2 regions of the Neptuniibacter marinus genome follow, and region 1 is predicted to be linked to the other one. Evidence: predicted binding sites of a transcription regulator. Region 1 holds the regulator's gene; the other holds the start of a gene.
What was found. Region 1 encodes sigma-54, which starts transcription at its own class of promoters, with help from an activator protein. Its sites were predicted from a motif close to TGGCACNNNNNTTGCTNT; they were not measured.

Region 1 (8,272 bases):
TACTGCTGAAGCGATAAATGCAGTGAGTAAATTGATACCTAGCCAAACTGCACGACGCCGTGTGGTTTTCATAACTGGGGCGAAGGTATCTTCATCTTCGTCTAAGCCTGCCATGCTCATTAATGAATGATCGGCATCTTCTCGGATAACATCGACCACATCATCAATCGTAATACGACCAACCAGTTTGCCATTGTCATCAACAACAGGGGCTGATACTAGATCATGTTCTTCGAACAAAGCCGCCACTTGGTCGTCGGGCATTTGGGCATTGATCGCTTTTATATCGGTGTTCATGATCTCTCGAATATTGATTGAGGGATCGGATACTAATAGTTTGGTTAAGGGTAGTAGGCCTATATATGAGTCTTTTCGGCTGACAACAATGAGGCTATCCGTCATTTCGGGGATTTCATCGTGGCGACGAATATAACGTAAGGTTGTTTCGACGCTAATATCTGGACGAATAGTTGTTGTATCTGTATTCATTAAGCCGCCGGCAGTATCCTCCGGATAAGAGAGCAGCTTTTCAACCCTAGACAGATTTTGTTTGTCCATGATGCGCAGGGTTTCTTTCATTACCCTATTAGGTAGCTGTTGTAGCACATCTACCATATCATCAGAATCAAGAGATTCGGTAAGTGCTAGTACCTCTTCAGTATTCATGCGACTTAAGATATCCGCTTGGATATCGTCGTTTAAATGCTGGAGTACTACGGCTTCTAAATCATGTGAGATTAAGTTCCAAAGGATCTGACGCTCTTTGGGAGGTGATTTCTCAATTAAGCGGGCAACTTCGGTTGGTCGCAAAGTCTTGTTTAAGGTGAAGCGAATTTGACGAAACTCACCACTATCTAAGGCATCGTTAAGCTTATCAAAATGTGATTTTGTTTCTTCAACGGCCATGGTTTTATCGCTTATGGACTTTGCTAGGTCTTCTTTTTTCAGTAGAAGAGTAAATAGAATGTAATCCTTTGATTATAACGGAAGCTGAAGGGATAAGCCTAAAAATTAATCGAGAGAGCCTTATTCTTCCTCATCGAATCTGTTATTGATCAGTTCTTCAATGGCGGATATTGCAGTCTCTTCGTCACTTCCTGTCACCTTAACGGTCAACGTTGTGCCTTTACTTGCTGCTAGCATCATTACAGACATAATACTCTTACCATCTACAGCGCGTCCGTCTTTCTCCATTAAAACTTCGGATGAAAAGCGTGATGTTACACCGATAAGCTTAGCGGCTGCTCGCGCATGTAAACCAAGTTTATTAATAATGAGTAGTTCTTTTTCTTGCATGATAGTTAGCTCAATTCACGATGACGAACATGGACATTATCCATATGTTGAGAGAAATGAGAAGCTAGACGTTCGCTAATATAAACAGATCGGTGTTGCCCACCTGTGCAGCCAACACCAATCGTAATATAACTACGGTTATTTTCTGAAAATCGGGGAAGCCAACGTTCAAGGAAGCTGGTTATATCTTCTATCATCTCTCGAACTTCCTGTGATTCCTCTAAGAAGTCCTGAACCGGTTTCTCTTGACCGGTATACTTACGTAGATCAGGAACCCAGTGAGGATTGGGTAGTGCGCGTACATCATAGACAAAGTCTACATCTAAGGGGACGCCATGTTTAAAACCAAACGATTCGAATTGGACCGATAATGTTTGGGCTTTGCGATTGGCAACCCGCAGTTTGACTGTATCTCGAAGTTCATACAGGGATAGGCGCGTAGTATCTATTCGAATATCGGCTAGGCTTGCGATAGGCTCTAAAAGCTTTAGCTCTGACTTAATTGATTGTTGTAGATTCTTATGGGTATCTGAAAGGGGGTGCTTACGTCGGGTTGAACTATAGCGTTTGAGGAGGGTTGCTTCCGATGAATCTAAAAAAATAACTTCATATTCAGCCCAATGATCTTGGCGAAGTTGATTTAAGATATCTGGAAATTTGGCTAAGTTACTGAGCAAATTACGCGCATCAATACTGACTGCTATCTGTTCAGGGTGACTAGGATCACTACTCATTTGTTGGACAAGGTCGGGTAGCAAAAGAGCTGGTAAATTGTCTATACAGTAAAAACCAATATCTTCTAAAGCTTGTAATGCTGTACTTTTTCCTGAGCCGGAACGACCACTAATCACAACAAGCTTCATTTTAACTCCTAGGCAGCACTCAATTCACATAATGTCTCATATAGAGAATGGCTGTCTTGGCTTTCCCTTAGTTTTGTTCTGGCTTCTTCTTGGCTAAAGAGCTCTGCAACTGAGGCTAGTGTAGCTAAGTGCTCAGATGTTGAGTCTTCAGGAACAATCAAAATAAATAGAAGGTCTACGGGTTTTCCATCAATAGCATCAAAATCTATAGGTGTGTCTAGTTTTACTAGATAGCCTTTAGCTTCAGTACATTCTGCCAGCCTGCAATGTGGAATGGCAATCCCGTCGCCTATTCCTGTGCTACCAAGCTTTTCGCGCGAATGAAGTCCATTAAAGACTGATGATGAGCTCATATCGGGATGTTGTTCCGATATTATTTCAGCAGCATTTTCCAGAATTCGCTTTTTACTACCACCCTCAAGGCCACAAAGGACGCTTGAGGGGGTTAATAGTTCATGAAGCAACATAATTTTTTGGGTACAGACCAGTTATTTGTGAGTTTTAGTTTTTTCTTTATGCTTAATGACTTGCCTATCTAGCTTGTCAGTAAGGCCGTCAATTGCAGCGTACATATCTTCGTGTTCATGTGTAGCAAAGAGCTGGGCACCTGCTAAGTGCATCTCCGCCTCAGCTTTCTGACGTTGCTTTTCTACGCTGAGTGTGACTTGCACATTGGTGATGTTATCAAAATGACGCTCAATTTTTTGTAGTTTCGAGAGCACGTAATTATTCATTGATTCAGTTAATTCTACATGGTGTCCAGTAATGTTGATCTGCATAGGTTTCTCCTATTTATTGCAGTGACATACTACTCTTGCCACTCTTTTATTAAACTAAACGTTTTCTTTCATTCGATGGTGGAATTCCCATCGCTTCACGATATTTCGCAATTGTACGTCTAGCCACTTTAAAGCCTTGTTCATCAAGAAATTGCGCAATTTTGTTGTCGCTTAATGGTTTCGCGTTGTTTTCAGCGGCAACCATTTTTTTGATAAGCGCTCTAATAGCGGTTGAGGACGCTGCACCCCCTGTTGCTGTACTTACATGACTCGAGAAGAAGTATTTTAGTTCAAATATTCCACGGTGTGTGTGCATGAACTTTTGTGTAGTCACTCGAGATATAGTGGACTCATGCATTTCCACTGCTTCAGCAATGTCATGAAGCACCATTGGCTTCATGCCTTCTTCGCCATGTTCAAGAAAGCCGATTTGTCGTTTTACTATCTCGTTAGACACTCTTAATAGGGTTTCGTTGCGGCTTTGTAAACTTTTAATAAACCATCGAGCTTCTTGTAGGTGGTTTTTTAGGTAGGTGTTATCAGAGCTATTATCGGCCCGTTTCACTAAACCTGCGTAACCTGAGTTGATACGTAGCTTAGGGGATACTTCCGGGTTGAGGTGGACGCGCCACTCTCCCTGTTGCTTGGTCACAAGCACATCGGGAATAACATATTCTGCTGCACTGCTACTGATTGAAGCGCCTGGTTTAGGATTGAGCCCTTGTATCAGTTGGATGACCTGCTGCAGTTGAGGCTCTTTTAAGCGTGTTTTTCTCATCAATTGACGATAATCGTGCGCGCCGAGTAGTTTTATATATTGTTGTGCAACTTTGATCGCTTCATTTTTCCAGAGTGTCTCAGGCGGTAGCTGTTGGAGCTGTATGCTTAAGCACTCGCTGAGGTCACGGCAGGCAATACCTGCTGGATCAAACTGCTGTATGCGGTGAAGAACGGCTTCAATTTCATCCAGCTCTACTTCTTCAAACTGCTCACCTGTTTGCGCATGGAAGTGATCTAAAATTTCATCTAGGGTGATGGTTAAATAACCATCAGGATTGATGCCATCAATAATGTTTGTTGCAATAAGACGATCAATATCACTCATTGGCGTAAGATTTAATTGCCAATGAAGGTGGTCTTGCAGTGTTTCTTCTGCAGTATCATTAGATTCAAAGGAATCAAAATCTTCCTTGCTTTGGCTTAGATTAGGGCCAGATGATTGGAATGTGTCTTCCCAGTTACTATCGGTTGATAGTTCTTCTGGTATTTTCTCATTCCAGTTATCTTCAGTTGTAATGTTATCGTCAAGATCGGCTTCAGCTGTCGCGGTGGCTGTAGCTTCAGGTTCTGTCTCTGGTGCCTGTGAATTGCTCTCTTGAGTCTCGGAAGCCGAGGCGTGCTCGTCTTCAGAGACATCAAGCATAGGATTGCTCTCTAATGCTTCTTGAATCTCTTGCTGAAGATCAAGCGTAGACAACTGCAGTAAGCGAATTGCTTGCTGTAGCTGTGGGGTCATTGTGAGCTGTTGCCCAATTTTTAGATGAAGCGCTTGTTTCATAATACTAAGGGACAAACTCCTGAAACTACATAATTCATTTATAGCTAAGTATATGCTTAAAGTGTGAACTGGTCGCCCAGATAAGCATTTCTTACTGCTTCGTTTGCCATAATATCGGCTGGTGAGCCGTTAGCAAGGATTGTACCTTCACTAACAATATAAGCTGTTTCGCATATATCTAAGGTTTCTCTCACATTATGATCAGTAATTAATATACCAATGCCCCTTGATTGAAGATGGCGAATGGTCTGCTTTATATCATTCACTGAGATAGGGTCAACACCTGCAAAAGGTTCATCTAATAGAATAAATTCGGGTTCGGTTGCTAATGCCCGTGCAATTTCTACACGTCTACGTTCTCCACCAGAAAGACTCATGCCCATACTGTCTTTTATGTGTGTGATATGGAATTCTTCAAGCAACTCTTCCATTTTTAACTGGGCAGCGTGTTTATCTAAGTCTTTTCTTGTTTCTAAAATCGCAAGTAGATTGTCCTTCACAGACAGTTTTCTAAATATAGATGCTTCTTGGGGAAGGTAGCCAATACCTTGTTGAGCACGGCCGTGCATAGGTAGTGCGCTAATGTCTTGTCCTTTGATTTTAACGGCGCCATTATCGGCCTGCACAAGACCAACAATCATGTAAAAACAGGTCGTTTTTCCTGCACCGTTGGGGCCTAGAAGGCCAACGATCTCACCATTTTTGATCTCTAGTGAAACGTCCTTGACAACTTCCCTGCCTTTGTAACGCTTGGCAAGATTTTTGGCCTCTAATAAGCTCATAGGGTTAGTTGGCCTTATTTTTCTTTTTAGGTTGAATAACCATATTTACACGTCCCGGTTCACCAGTTTCGTCTTTGCTTGCACCACCGAATGCGTTCACAATCGACTTGTCTAGATCATAAACGATCTTGTTTCCAGTAAAAGTGTCTTCTGCTTGGACAACCTTGGCCTCTTCGGTAATAGTGAGTTTTTGATCATCTACCTGATAAAGTAAGTGCTTGCCCCAAGCGTCGCTGTATGGGTCGCCTTTCCTAGGAAGTTGTCTGAAATGTGCAGGACTTCCTTTGGTAATGAGTTTTTCAACTCCATCTTCACCACGATACATATCAACGTGCTCTCCTTCAATGAGGAGTGATCCTTGTTTAATAATGACGTTGCCTTTGTAAGTGGTGATGCCTGTTTTGTCATCAATTTGCGCAGTATCTGCCGTAATGTAAATCGGCTGTTCTTGGTCGTCAGGAAGGGCATAAGCATTCGACACTGCAAAAGCCAAAAAAATGAAGGCTAGATTATAGAGCTTATTTAGCATTGTCATGGGTCCCTTCTACCCTGGAGTGTAAGTTAAGAACTCGATTATTGAAGTCAATATCCATACCTACGCCTTCAAGTATGCTTTGTTGTGATGTGATCTTAACGGGCTCATCAGTTTCTGCATAATCTTTATCAGGATAGATTGTAAGTTGCTCAGTGTTAAGTATGGTTGCTGATATAGAATCAGGATTATCATTAACTATGACATTTCCTGCAAGGTTTGTTTGATTATTATCATCTAAAACCGTGCCTGTGTCTGATGTAAGTTTAACTTTGGAACCATCATTTCTAACACTAAGACTCTCAGGATGATCTAGTGTACTTAGGCTCAGATTAGGGTAATGCTCTAGCTTGGCTGTATTTAACACTCTTGAAATTTTGCCTTCGTTATTCCACTCTTTGATGGTTGCTTCTTCGACAAAGTAATCTATTCCGTTTAGCAGCGAACTGTTTGTACGTGCGCCTTCATTGGGGGAGGATGCAAAGCCCCAATAAAGTAGTACAGGTATTAAAATAATAGCGGCGAGTGCCACTCTTATCTTATTGCTGAGATCTAGCATTTATAAATACATCTGTTTGAGTTGATCCAATTTCCCTTGTGCTTCAAGTATATACTCGCAAAATTCACGTCCAGCGCCTTCGCCACCCTGACGGGATGTACACCAGTCTGCGTGTTTTTTAACGAAAGTGTGGCCATTAGGAACAGTCGCACCAAAGGCGCATTGGATAATGGCTGAAAGATCAGGGAAGTCATCACCTATGTAAGCGGTGGTTGATGCGTTGTGGGCTGTTTTATCCCATATCTCGTTGAGAGCAACCAGTTTGTCTTCGCGGCCCTGTTTAAGGTAGTTGATACCTAAGGATTGGCTGCGTAATTCAACTTGGGGCGAGCGCCGGCCGGTAATAATGGCGGTCTCGATACCCGCTTGCATTAGTAGCTTAATACCCAACCCGTCTAAGGTGTTGAACTGTTTGACTTCTTGGCCGTCCGCTAAAAATAGCAGCTGGCCGCTGGTAAGTATTCCATCGACATCAAATACCGCAAGGGTGATGTTTTTTAATTGCTGCAATGAAGACTCTGACACTAAATAACTCCCGCTTTTAATAGGTCGTGCATATTGAGAGCGCCTATAGGCTGATTCGTTTCATTGGTAACGATCAGTGCATTGATTTTTTTTGTTTCCATAATTTGTAAGCATTCTGCTGCAAGCATTTCAGCAGTTACTGTTGTACCGTTTGGTGTCATTACATCATCAATGACGGTTTTGTGGAGATCTACATCGTCATCAAGCGAGCGTCGTAAGTCACCATCGGTAAATATGCCAATAAGCTGCTTGTTGTCATCAACTACGGCAGTCATACCTAAACGCTTATGGGTTACTTCTAAAAGCGCTTCTTTTAATAATGTTCCGCTGGTTACGCAAGGGGTGGCTTCGCCTGAATGCATAATATCGCTAACTTTAAGGAGTAATCGCCTGCCTAGAGTCCCGCCTGGGTGTGAAAATGCAAAATCTTCGGCGCTAAAACCTTTTGCTTCAAGTAGTGCTATAGCGAGGGCATCACCTAGTACTAATTGTGCGGTTGTGCTTGAGGTCGGTGCAAGGCCAAGGGGGCAGGCTTCCTCCTCTACGCCGATGTGGAGGTTAGCAGCAGAGGTTTGAGATAAAGTGGATTCTTTGTTGGCCGTTATGCTGATAAAAGGTGTATTCATTCTTTTGAGTAGAGGAATGATTGTAATGACTTCTGCTGTTTCACCCGAGTTTGATAGGGCAATTACCACGTCATCGGCGGTGATCATGCCTAAATCGCCGTGGCTCGCTTCCCCTGGGTGAACGAAAAATGCGGGAGTACCTGTACTGGCCAAAGTCGCTGCGATTTTTTTGCCAATATGACCTGACTTTCCCATACCGGTAACAATGATCCGGCCTGTACAATTAAGCATCAATTGGCAGGCATGAACAAAATTGTGGTCGAGATATTTTAGTAAATCGGCCACAGCGGCGGCTTCTAGCGTAATAGTTCGTTTAGCTGAATGTAAAAAGTCAGGTGTGCTCATTTTTGTGATCAACTTTATCTTAAGAAACGGTCATAGTGTATAGCAGGATAAGATAGCCTGCATAGACAGAGGCCAGAATCGCCCCTTCGAAGCGATTAATGGATGGAGGCTTTTGCCATAATGCGAAGGCTAGAAGTAAGAAAGTTAAGCCTAGCATTGCAACATAGTCTCGCTGAAAAACAATCTCGGCCATCCCTATAGGGGCGATAAGCCCAGGTATAGCCATAACGGCTACTAAGTTAAATATATTTGAACCTACAATATTGCCTATAGCTATATCGTGGTGGTTCTTTAACGCGCTCGCCACCGAGGCTGCTAATTCAGGCAGGCTTGTTCCTATAGCTACAATGGTTAGGCCGACAACTAATTTGCTTACACCCAAAGAGTAAGCGATTTCACTGGCTCCC
Region 2 (8,272 bases), 1.4 Mb from region 1:
ATTAGTTTTCCTTGGCAACTTTGCAGGGGCATTAACTGTAGCGGTAATGATGGCCTTCGTTTTCACCTATGGCTTTAATACGGACCCAGGTGCAGTAGGTGCAAAAATTGCCAGCGTAGGTGAGTCCCGTACTTTAGGTTATGCCGAATATGGCGCAGCCGGTTGGTTTACTATTTTTATTCGCGGCATGCTATGCAATTGGATGGTATCGATGGGTGTTGTAGGTGCAATGATCTCAACCTCCGTAAGTGGCAAAGTACTCGCAATGTGGATGCCTATAATGCTGTTCTTCTTCATGGGATTTGAACACTCCGTCGTCAACATGTTCCTTTTCCCATCGGGTATTATTATGGGAGGTGATTTCTCAGTGATGGATTACTTTATCTGGAACGAGATCCCAACAGCACTTGGTAACTTAGTCGGTGGTTTAGCCTTTACAGGTTTAACCCTTTACACCACACATATCAGAACAGGTAAAAAACGCGCTATCGCTTAAACACCCTGTGTAAACGACTGACCGTTTTGCACACTTCTGCATAACACAACAAAAGCCCTCTCATCTAGGTGAAGGGCTTTTTGGTACTAATAATGACAGCCAAACTTACTGTATCGATTGGGCAATATTCCGACAAAGGCCGTAAAGAGAGCAATCAAGATTTCCACGGTTTTGTTATCCCGACAAACGCTCAGTTGAACCTTAAAGGTATTGCTTGCGCCGTTGCCGATGGCATCAGCAGCAGCCAAGTCAGTCATATAGCAAGCGAAACAGCGATAAAAAGCTTTCTCGATGATTACTATTGCACATCCGATGCTTGGTCCGTACAAACATCAGGAAAGCGAGTATTATCCGCAGCAAACGCTTGGCTTTACGCACAAACAAGAAACAGCGATTTCCGCTACGATAAAGACAAAGGTTATGTTTGCACCTTTAGCGCGATGATCATTAAAAGCACAACTGCTTATCTGTTTCATATTGGCGATTCTAGAATCTATAAGTTTCATGAGCATGCTTTAGAACAGCTCACTAAAGACCATCGATTATGGATATCACAAGACAAAAGCTACCTCAGTCGCGCACTCGGTATTGAGCCACAACTAGAACTTGATTTTTTATCCGTACCTATCGCAACAAACGACATCTTCATATTAGCAACCGATGGCGTTTATGAGTATGTAGACGCTATCTTCATAGACAATGCATTAAACGAAAACAGTAACGACCTAAATCAAGCAGCCAAAAAAATTGTTGAACATGCATTGGAATCCGGTAGTAAAGACAACTTAACGATTCAAATTATCCGCATTGATTCTGTACCGCAACAAGATGCAAACGATATACAACTTCAAGTTGACGACCTTCCCCTACCCCCCATACTCGTGCCCCGCGAACAGTTTGATGGGTATAAGATTATTCGCGAAATACACGCAACCAGCCGCAGTCATGTTTACCTTGCGGTAGATGATGAAACTAATGAACACGTTATTCTGAAAATCCCATCGATAGACCTACGAGGTGATCCTGATTACCTTGAGCGTTTTTTAATGGAAGAATGGATCGCTCGCCGTATCAATAGCGCCCATGTACTAAAAGCAGGCAAGCAAACAAGAAAAAGGAACTTCCTCTACACCACGACTGAATATATAGAAGGCCAGACATTAAAGCAGTGGATGATTGATAACCCTAAGCCAAGTATTGAAGCTGTCCGGGCCATTATAGAGCAAGTTGCAAAAGGGTTACGGGCTCTGCATAGAATGGATATTCTTCATCAGGATATAAAGCCCGATAACATTATGATCGATACATCCGGCACGGTAAAAATCATTGACTTTGGCTCAGTTAGAATAGCCGGTATTGTAGAATCTTCCTCAATTCAAGAACAGTGCGAAATACTAGGCACAGCACTTTATACAGCCCCCGAGTACTTTTTGGGCGACATAGGTACTAGCCGCTCAGATCTCTATTCACTAGGCGTCTTAACCTATCACATGCTATCTAATCGTTTTCCTTACGGCACTCAAGTTTCTAAATCCCGCACTCCCGCTGCGCAAAAGAAGCTTAATTACAACTCGGTCTTAGACGAGGATAGAGAGACACCCGCTTGGATCGATGAAACACTTAAGAAAGCGGTACACCCAAACCCCTATAAACGATATGAAGAGTTATCAGAATTCATATTTGATCTTAGACACCCCAACAAAACATTCCTTAATAAAAGCCGCTCCCCCTTAATGGAGCGTAATCCCGTACTCGTTTGGCAAGCCATAACCGCTCTACTAACCTGCATCATTATCTACCTACTCAACAAATAGTTGAGTAAACATAACGTAATGTTGAGAATGTCCTATAATCATAATGGCTTATCGATCATGTCATCATTTTGCCAAACGCCCCATATATGATCATACACCAATACTGGCCTGAAACTTGCTGATCCCTATATATACGGCGAATTAAACGCTTACATAAGATATGCAAACGGTTTAAGCATCATATTGGTGCGATCAGTATAAATTAGTGCGTATTTAACGTTCGATAGCGCTCAATATTAAGATCAATAATCTGGGTATAGGTATGATTTGGGATAATTATCAATCTAAGCAGCATTATGACGAACTCATCACCCCCACAGGACGTGCTAGAGATTCCGCAGATAAATTAGTGAAACATATCTCCGAAATGGACGAAAAAGATCTTGATAGACGCCGCCAAATGGCTGATGTGACAATTCAAGAAATGGGGATTTCATTTACCGTTTATACCGAAGAAGGAAATATAGATAGAGCTTGGCCTTTTGATATCATTCCTCGCACCATTCCTGCCCCTTTATGGAAAACAACTGCAGATGGCTTAAAACAGCGTTTAAAAGCCCTTAATATGTTTATTGATGATCTCTATCACGATCAAAATGTGATTAAAGATGGCATCATTCCTGAACATATCATCAAAGAGTCAAAAAACTTTCGGCCTGAATGCGTCGGTGTGAACCCTGCACATGGCGTATGGGCGCACATATGTGGAACCGACCTAGTCAGAGATGCTGACGGTCAATTTTATGTTTTAGAAGATAACCTCCGAGTACCTTCAGGTGTTTCATATATGCTTGAAAACAGGGCAATCACTAAGCGCATTTTGCCTGAGATGTTTGAAAAAGAGAATATACTGCCATTAGATGATTACCCTGAACAACTCTTTGATATGCTGCTATCTCTCTCACCTCGAGAGATAGAAGAACCTGAAATTGTTGTCCTCACACCCGGTATTTTTAACTCTGCTTACTTTGAACATGCTTTTCTCGCACAAAAGATGGGGGTCGAGCTCGTTGAAGGCAGCGATCTATTTGTGGACGATGATGATTGTGTTTATATGAAAACCATCTCCGGCCCTGAAAGAGTCGATGTAATTTATCGTCGTATTGATGATCTTTTTATCGACCCAGAAGTATTTGATAAAGAATCAGTTTTAGGTGTTCCCGGCATGATGAGGGCTTGGAAAGCGGGCAATGTTGCACTGGCTAATGCACCCGGCGCGGGCGTAGCCGATGACAAAGTCATTTATGCCTATGTACCTAAAATTATTGAGTATTACCTCAATGAGAAGCCAATATTGCCTAATGTAGAAACGTTCCTCTGTGAAGATCCAGAGCAAAGAGCTTACGTTTTAGAGCACCTAGATGAACTGGTAATTAAGCCCGCCAATGAATCTGGCGGGTATGGGATGCTCATTGGACCTCACTCGACTAAAAAAGAGCAAGCAACCTTTGCTGAGTTAATTCAAGAAAATCCACGCAACTATATTGCCCAACCTACGCTAAGTTTATCCACAGCTCCAACATTAATTAGCTCTAACACCATGGAGCCAAGACATTTAGACCTACGCCCTTTTATTCTTCAAGGAAAAAACACATATGTCACAACCGGTGGTTTAACCCGCGTCGCCATGAAAAAAGGCTCATTGGTTGTCAACTCATCGCAAGGTGGTGGCAGTAAAGATACTTGGATTGTCGATACAGAGGATAAATAATTATGCTATCTCGTGTTGCTGAAAGAATTTATTGGAGTGCGCGCTACCTAGAGCGTGTAGAAAATACAGCTCGACTCGTTGGGGTTTATGATAACCTTTTATTTGACCTTCCTCGTGACACCAATATTAGCTGGTTTAACCTGATAAAAATCAATAGCTGTATTGATACTTTCTCTGATCGCTATAAAGTGCAGACAGAGCATAACGTTGTTAAGTTCTTATTAGCTGACGATACCAACCCAAGCTCTATGCTATCGTCATTGAAGCAAGCGAAAGAAAATATCCGCACAACCCGTGATGTACTTCCACAAGACACATGGGAGCTCATCAATGAATTAGATCTATATGCACGTAACCATATCCGCCAAGGAATCAACCGTACGGATCGCCATAAATTTCTAAACAGCATTATTCAAAGGTGCCAAGAGATTAATGGCCTTTTCGAAGGAGCGATGAGCCGCGATGCCTCTTGGCAATTTATGACCCTCGGTCGTAACCTTGAAAGAGCAGATATGACAACCCGTATTCTCGATGCGGGCGTATCAATTATGCTCCAGCCTAATGAAGGAACCCGCATTAATCTTAGCCAAGTCGTTTGGGGAAATGTCTTGCGCTCACTCAGTGGCTATATGAACTATCGAAGAAGTGTTCGTACAGCCATTGTATCTAAGAAAGTAGCGCGCTTTTTATTAGAAGATGAGTACTTTCCAAGAACCATCCATTTTTGTATTAATGAGTTAGAGTCTGCGGCTAAAAAGTTACCCCGCTCAAAACCGATTCTACAAGAGATAAAAACATTGAAAAAACTCCATTACTCTCTTGCCAATGGAAACCCTCTGGATGATAAGTTTCGTGACTACCTAAATCAATTACAGATTAATATTTCTGATTTAAACAATGCATTAATGACTAATTGGTTTGCCTTTAACATGGGCGATCATCAAGAAGAAAACCTTCCATTAAAAAAGGTAACTCAAAAAGAATACCAGTTTGCTCGTCAGGCATAGCCCTTTATCATTGAAGAACAGCTATAATGAGCCCGAATTTGTTAATTAAAGAGCAAACCAGTGCAAAGCAAGCAGACGCAAACGCAAACTCAGGGCAATCAAGACCAAAATTTCCATTGGTCTTTTTCGCCTGATGGGCATTACAACGAAGCTTATGATAAGTTAGGCCTGCCTCGTGCGCACTGGGAATATCTACTTGATAGTATCAATGCACTTGGCTCTTCAGGTTTACAAGACCGTTATCAAAAAGCATCACGTATTCTGCGTGATGACGGTGCAACCTATAATCTCATTAGTGATCCTTTAGGTAAGAACACATGGGAACTTGATCCTATTCCTATGTTAATCTCTAGTGATGAATGGAGCCTAATTGAACAAGGTTTAATAGAGCGAGCAGAACTCCTCAATTTAGTTCTAAAAGATATTTATGGCCCTCAGGAACTCATCAGACAAGGGATTATTCCTCCAGAGATTATCTATAGCCATCCAGGTTTTCTGCGTCAATGTAAAGGTATTACAATGCCTGGGGAGCACAGTTTAATACTGCACGCTACCGATATGACTCGCGGGCCTGATGGCAATATGATCATCATTGGTGATCGTACCCAAGCTCCTAGTGGTGCAGGTTATGCGCTAGAAAACAGAACTGTTCTTTCACGTGTGATACCGAGCCTTTTTCGCGACAGTCAAGTACATCGTTTAGCGCTCTTTTTTCAATCACTTCGCGCAACGTTAAGTTCACTTTCACCCACCCCCGGCGATGACCCACAAATTGTAATTCTGAGTCCCGGTGCTTATAGTGAAACCTATTTCGAGCATACCCATTTATCAAACTACTTAGGCTATCCCCTTGTTCAAGGCAGCGACTTAACTGTTAGAGATGGTCATGTCTGGCTAAAATCGCTCAATGGCCTTCGTAAAGTCGATGTTATTCTACGCCGTGTAGACGATATTTACTGTGATCCGGTCGAGCTTAAATCAGATTCATATTTAGGTATTCCTGGCCTTGTCGAGGTTGTTCGAGCTGGGAATGTAGTCGTTAGTAATCCACTGGGATCAGGTATTTTAGAAACCCCTGCGCTGCTAAAATTTCTGCCGGCTATCAGCCAACACTTTTTCGGGCATAATCTAAAACTACCATCAGTGGACACCTGGTGGTGCGGCGACCCACAGGATATGCTGTATATCAAAGACAATATTGATTCTCTTATCATCAAGCCTGCCATGCGCCAAGCGAAAAGCCCCAGTATACACGGCCATACTCTATCTGAGTCCGACAAAAAAAACGTGCTCGCGCGTATTGAGAAAGCCCCCTATAACTTTGTTGCCCAAAGTTATATCTCACCTTCTTATATTCCCGCTTGGCAAGAGCAACAACTAAAAACACGCCCGTCAATCTTCCGCACATTTACCGTTGCAACTGAAAGCACCTATGCGGTTATGTCTGGTGGACTCACCCGTGTCGGGCTTTCAGGGCAGGATAGTTTTGTATCAAATCAGGTAGGTTCACAAAGCAAAGATACTTGGATATTAGCCTCTGAACCGGAAAAACAATTATCACTGGTCGAAGACCGAAGTATTGCACAAGAATCCAATCTACCCAGCCGTGTCGTTGAAAATTTATTCTGGTTAGGTCGATATGCAGAACGGGCAGAATCAACCATACGGTTGATTCGCACCGTGTTTATGCAGTTAAACAGTATAGACCCCTTACCAGAAGCTAGTAAAAAGCTCCTATTGCAGGCACTATCAAAACAAACAAACTGTTTACCTGGCTTTACAGGAAGCCCCGCACTCCTTAACCAAGATCAGGAATTAATTAACCTCATCTTAGATACACAGCGTCCCGACAGCATCAAATCATGTTTACTCTCTGTCTTGACCTGTTCTGAAGAAGTCAAAGAAATGCTTTCGGCGGATACGCACCGCATCGTCAACGATCTACGTGATAATCTGTATGATTTAGAACGTGCTTATGTAGGTGGCATGCCCTCAGCACCTGAAGAAACGCTCGATCCATTAGTTACAACGCTCCTCGCCTTATCAGGGCTCAGCCATGAAAGTATGCTTAGAGGGATAGGCTGGAAATTTCAAGAGATCGGGCGACGTGTCGAACGCTCACTGCAAACATCACGCTTAATCCAATCGTTACTAACACCTGAATTAGCACAGACTGATCAACCCCAAATGCTTGAAGCAGTATTGCTTAGTGTCGAAGCATTAATCACCTTTAGACGCCGCTATAGAACCTATAATGATATAGCGCACGGATTAGAGTTATTAATGCTAGATGAAACCAATCCACGTTCAGTATTTTTTCAAATTAAGCGCCTACAGGCTCACTTTGAGGAACTCCCTCAAGCGGTTTCACCGCAAAAACCAGGCTTAAATCCTGCCCAGAAAGCGATTATTAAATCACTTAATGGCATCCAACTGGCTGATTTAGATAACCTAGCCAAAGTGGACTCACAAAGTAAAAAACGGATCGCACTAGATAACCTATTAAATGAAGTACGTGCGCAAGTAGAAGAGTTTTCTACCCTTCTTAGCGAACAGTACTTTGACCACAGTGCAGGGCCTCAACAATTAGCAGAAACACAAGAGATTATCTCCATATGATCTATAAAATCAGACATATTACCGAGTATAAATATCATAGCCCTGTGTCTCTGTGTTACAACCAAGCCCATCTACTACCACGGGATACATTGGAGCAAAACTGCGCACCGAGTAATGTAGTTATTACACCTAAACCCAATTACATGGCACAACATAGTGATTACTTTGGCAATCACTATGTTTACTTCTCGTTGCAAAAGCCCCATACGAAGCTCGTCATCGATGTCACCACTGAGATTAATAGCCAAAATGAACGCGCCGCATTTGCACTAGAACTCGGTATCAGCTGTAAAGCGGCGCGTGAAATGCTTATGTACAACCAAGATCCCGATACCATTCAAGCTAAAGAATATATCTTAGATTCACCGATGATCCGCCCAAACACTGCCTTAAAAGCGTACGCTGAGGCACTTTTCCAAGATGATATACCTCTTTTATCTGCTGCTCGCGCGCTCACTACGAAAATATTTAACGACTTCAAATACGATCCAAGCTCCACAACGGTAGCCACCCCTTTAGATGAAGTGCTACAACGAAAAAGTGGTGTTTGCCAAGATTTCGCACATATAGCGATTGGCTGTTTACGGGCGTTAGGCTACCCCGCACGTTACGTTAGTGGCTATCT

Region 2: ACOQOE_RS07800 (circularly permuted type 2 ATP-grasp protein) is a predicted target of sigma-54. The motif match lies at 2,415-2,432, and genes of this name have one in related genera.

The regions. Positions count from the first base shown of each region.
Region 1 is NZ_OZ245004.1:3,074,314-3,082,585, reverse strand. Features, by position in the region: gene mgtE (magnesium transporter) at 1-906, opposite strand, end outside; gene ACOQOE_RS14485 (HPr family phosphocarrier protein) at 1,027-1,296, opposite strand; gene rapZ (RNase adapter RapZ) at 1,302-2,159, opposite strand; gene ptsN (PTS IIA-like nitrogen regulatory protein PtsN) at 2,168-2,626, opposite strand; gene hpf (ribosome hibernation-promoting factor, HPF/YfiA family) at 2,648-2,938, opposite strand; gene ACOQOE_RS14465 (RNA polymerase factor sigma-54) at 2,988-4,496, opposite strand; gene lptB (LPS export ABC transporter ATP-binding protein) at 4,553-5,278, opposite strand; gene lptA (lipopolysaccharide transport periplasmic protein LptA) at 5,283-5,813, opposite strand; gene lptC (LPS export ABC transporter periplasmic protein LptC) at 5,797-6,369, opposite strand; gene ACOQOE_RS14445 (KdsC family phosphatase) at 6,370-6,894, opposite strand; gene ACOQOE_RS14440 (KpsF/GutQ family sugar-phosphate isomerase) at 6,894-7,865, opposite strand; gene ACOQOE_RS14435 (calcium/sodium antiporter) at 7,885-8,272, opposite strand, start outside.
Region 2 is NZ_OZ245004.1:1,686,650-1,694,921, reverse strand. Features, by position in the region: gene ACOQOE_RS07810 (formate/nitrite transporter family protein) at 1-496, shown strand, start outside; gene ACOQOE_RS07805 (protein kinase domain-containing protein) at 589-2,310, shown strand; gene ACOQOE_RS07800 (circularly permuted type 2 ATP-grasp protein) at 2,573-4,021, shown strand; gene ACOQOE_RS07795 (alpha-E domain-containing protein) at 4,024-5,028, shown strand; gene ACOQOE_RS07790 (circularly permuted type 2 ATP-grasp protein) at 5,089-7,647, shown strand; gene ACOQOE_RS07785 (transglutaminase family protein) at 7,644-8,272, shown strand, end outside.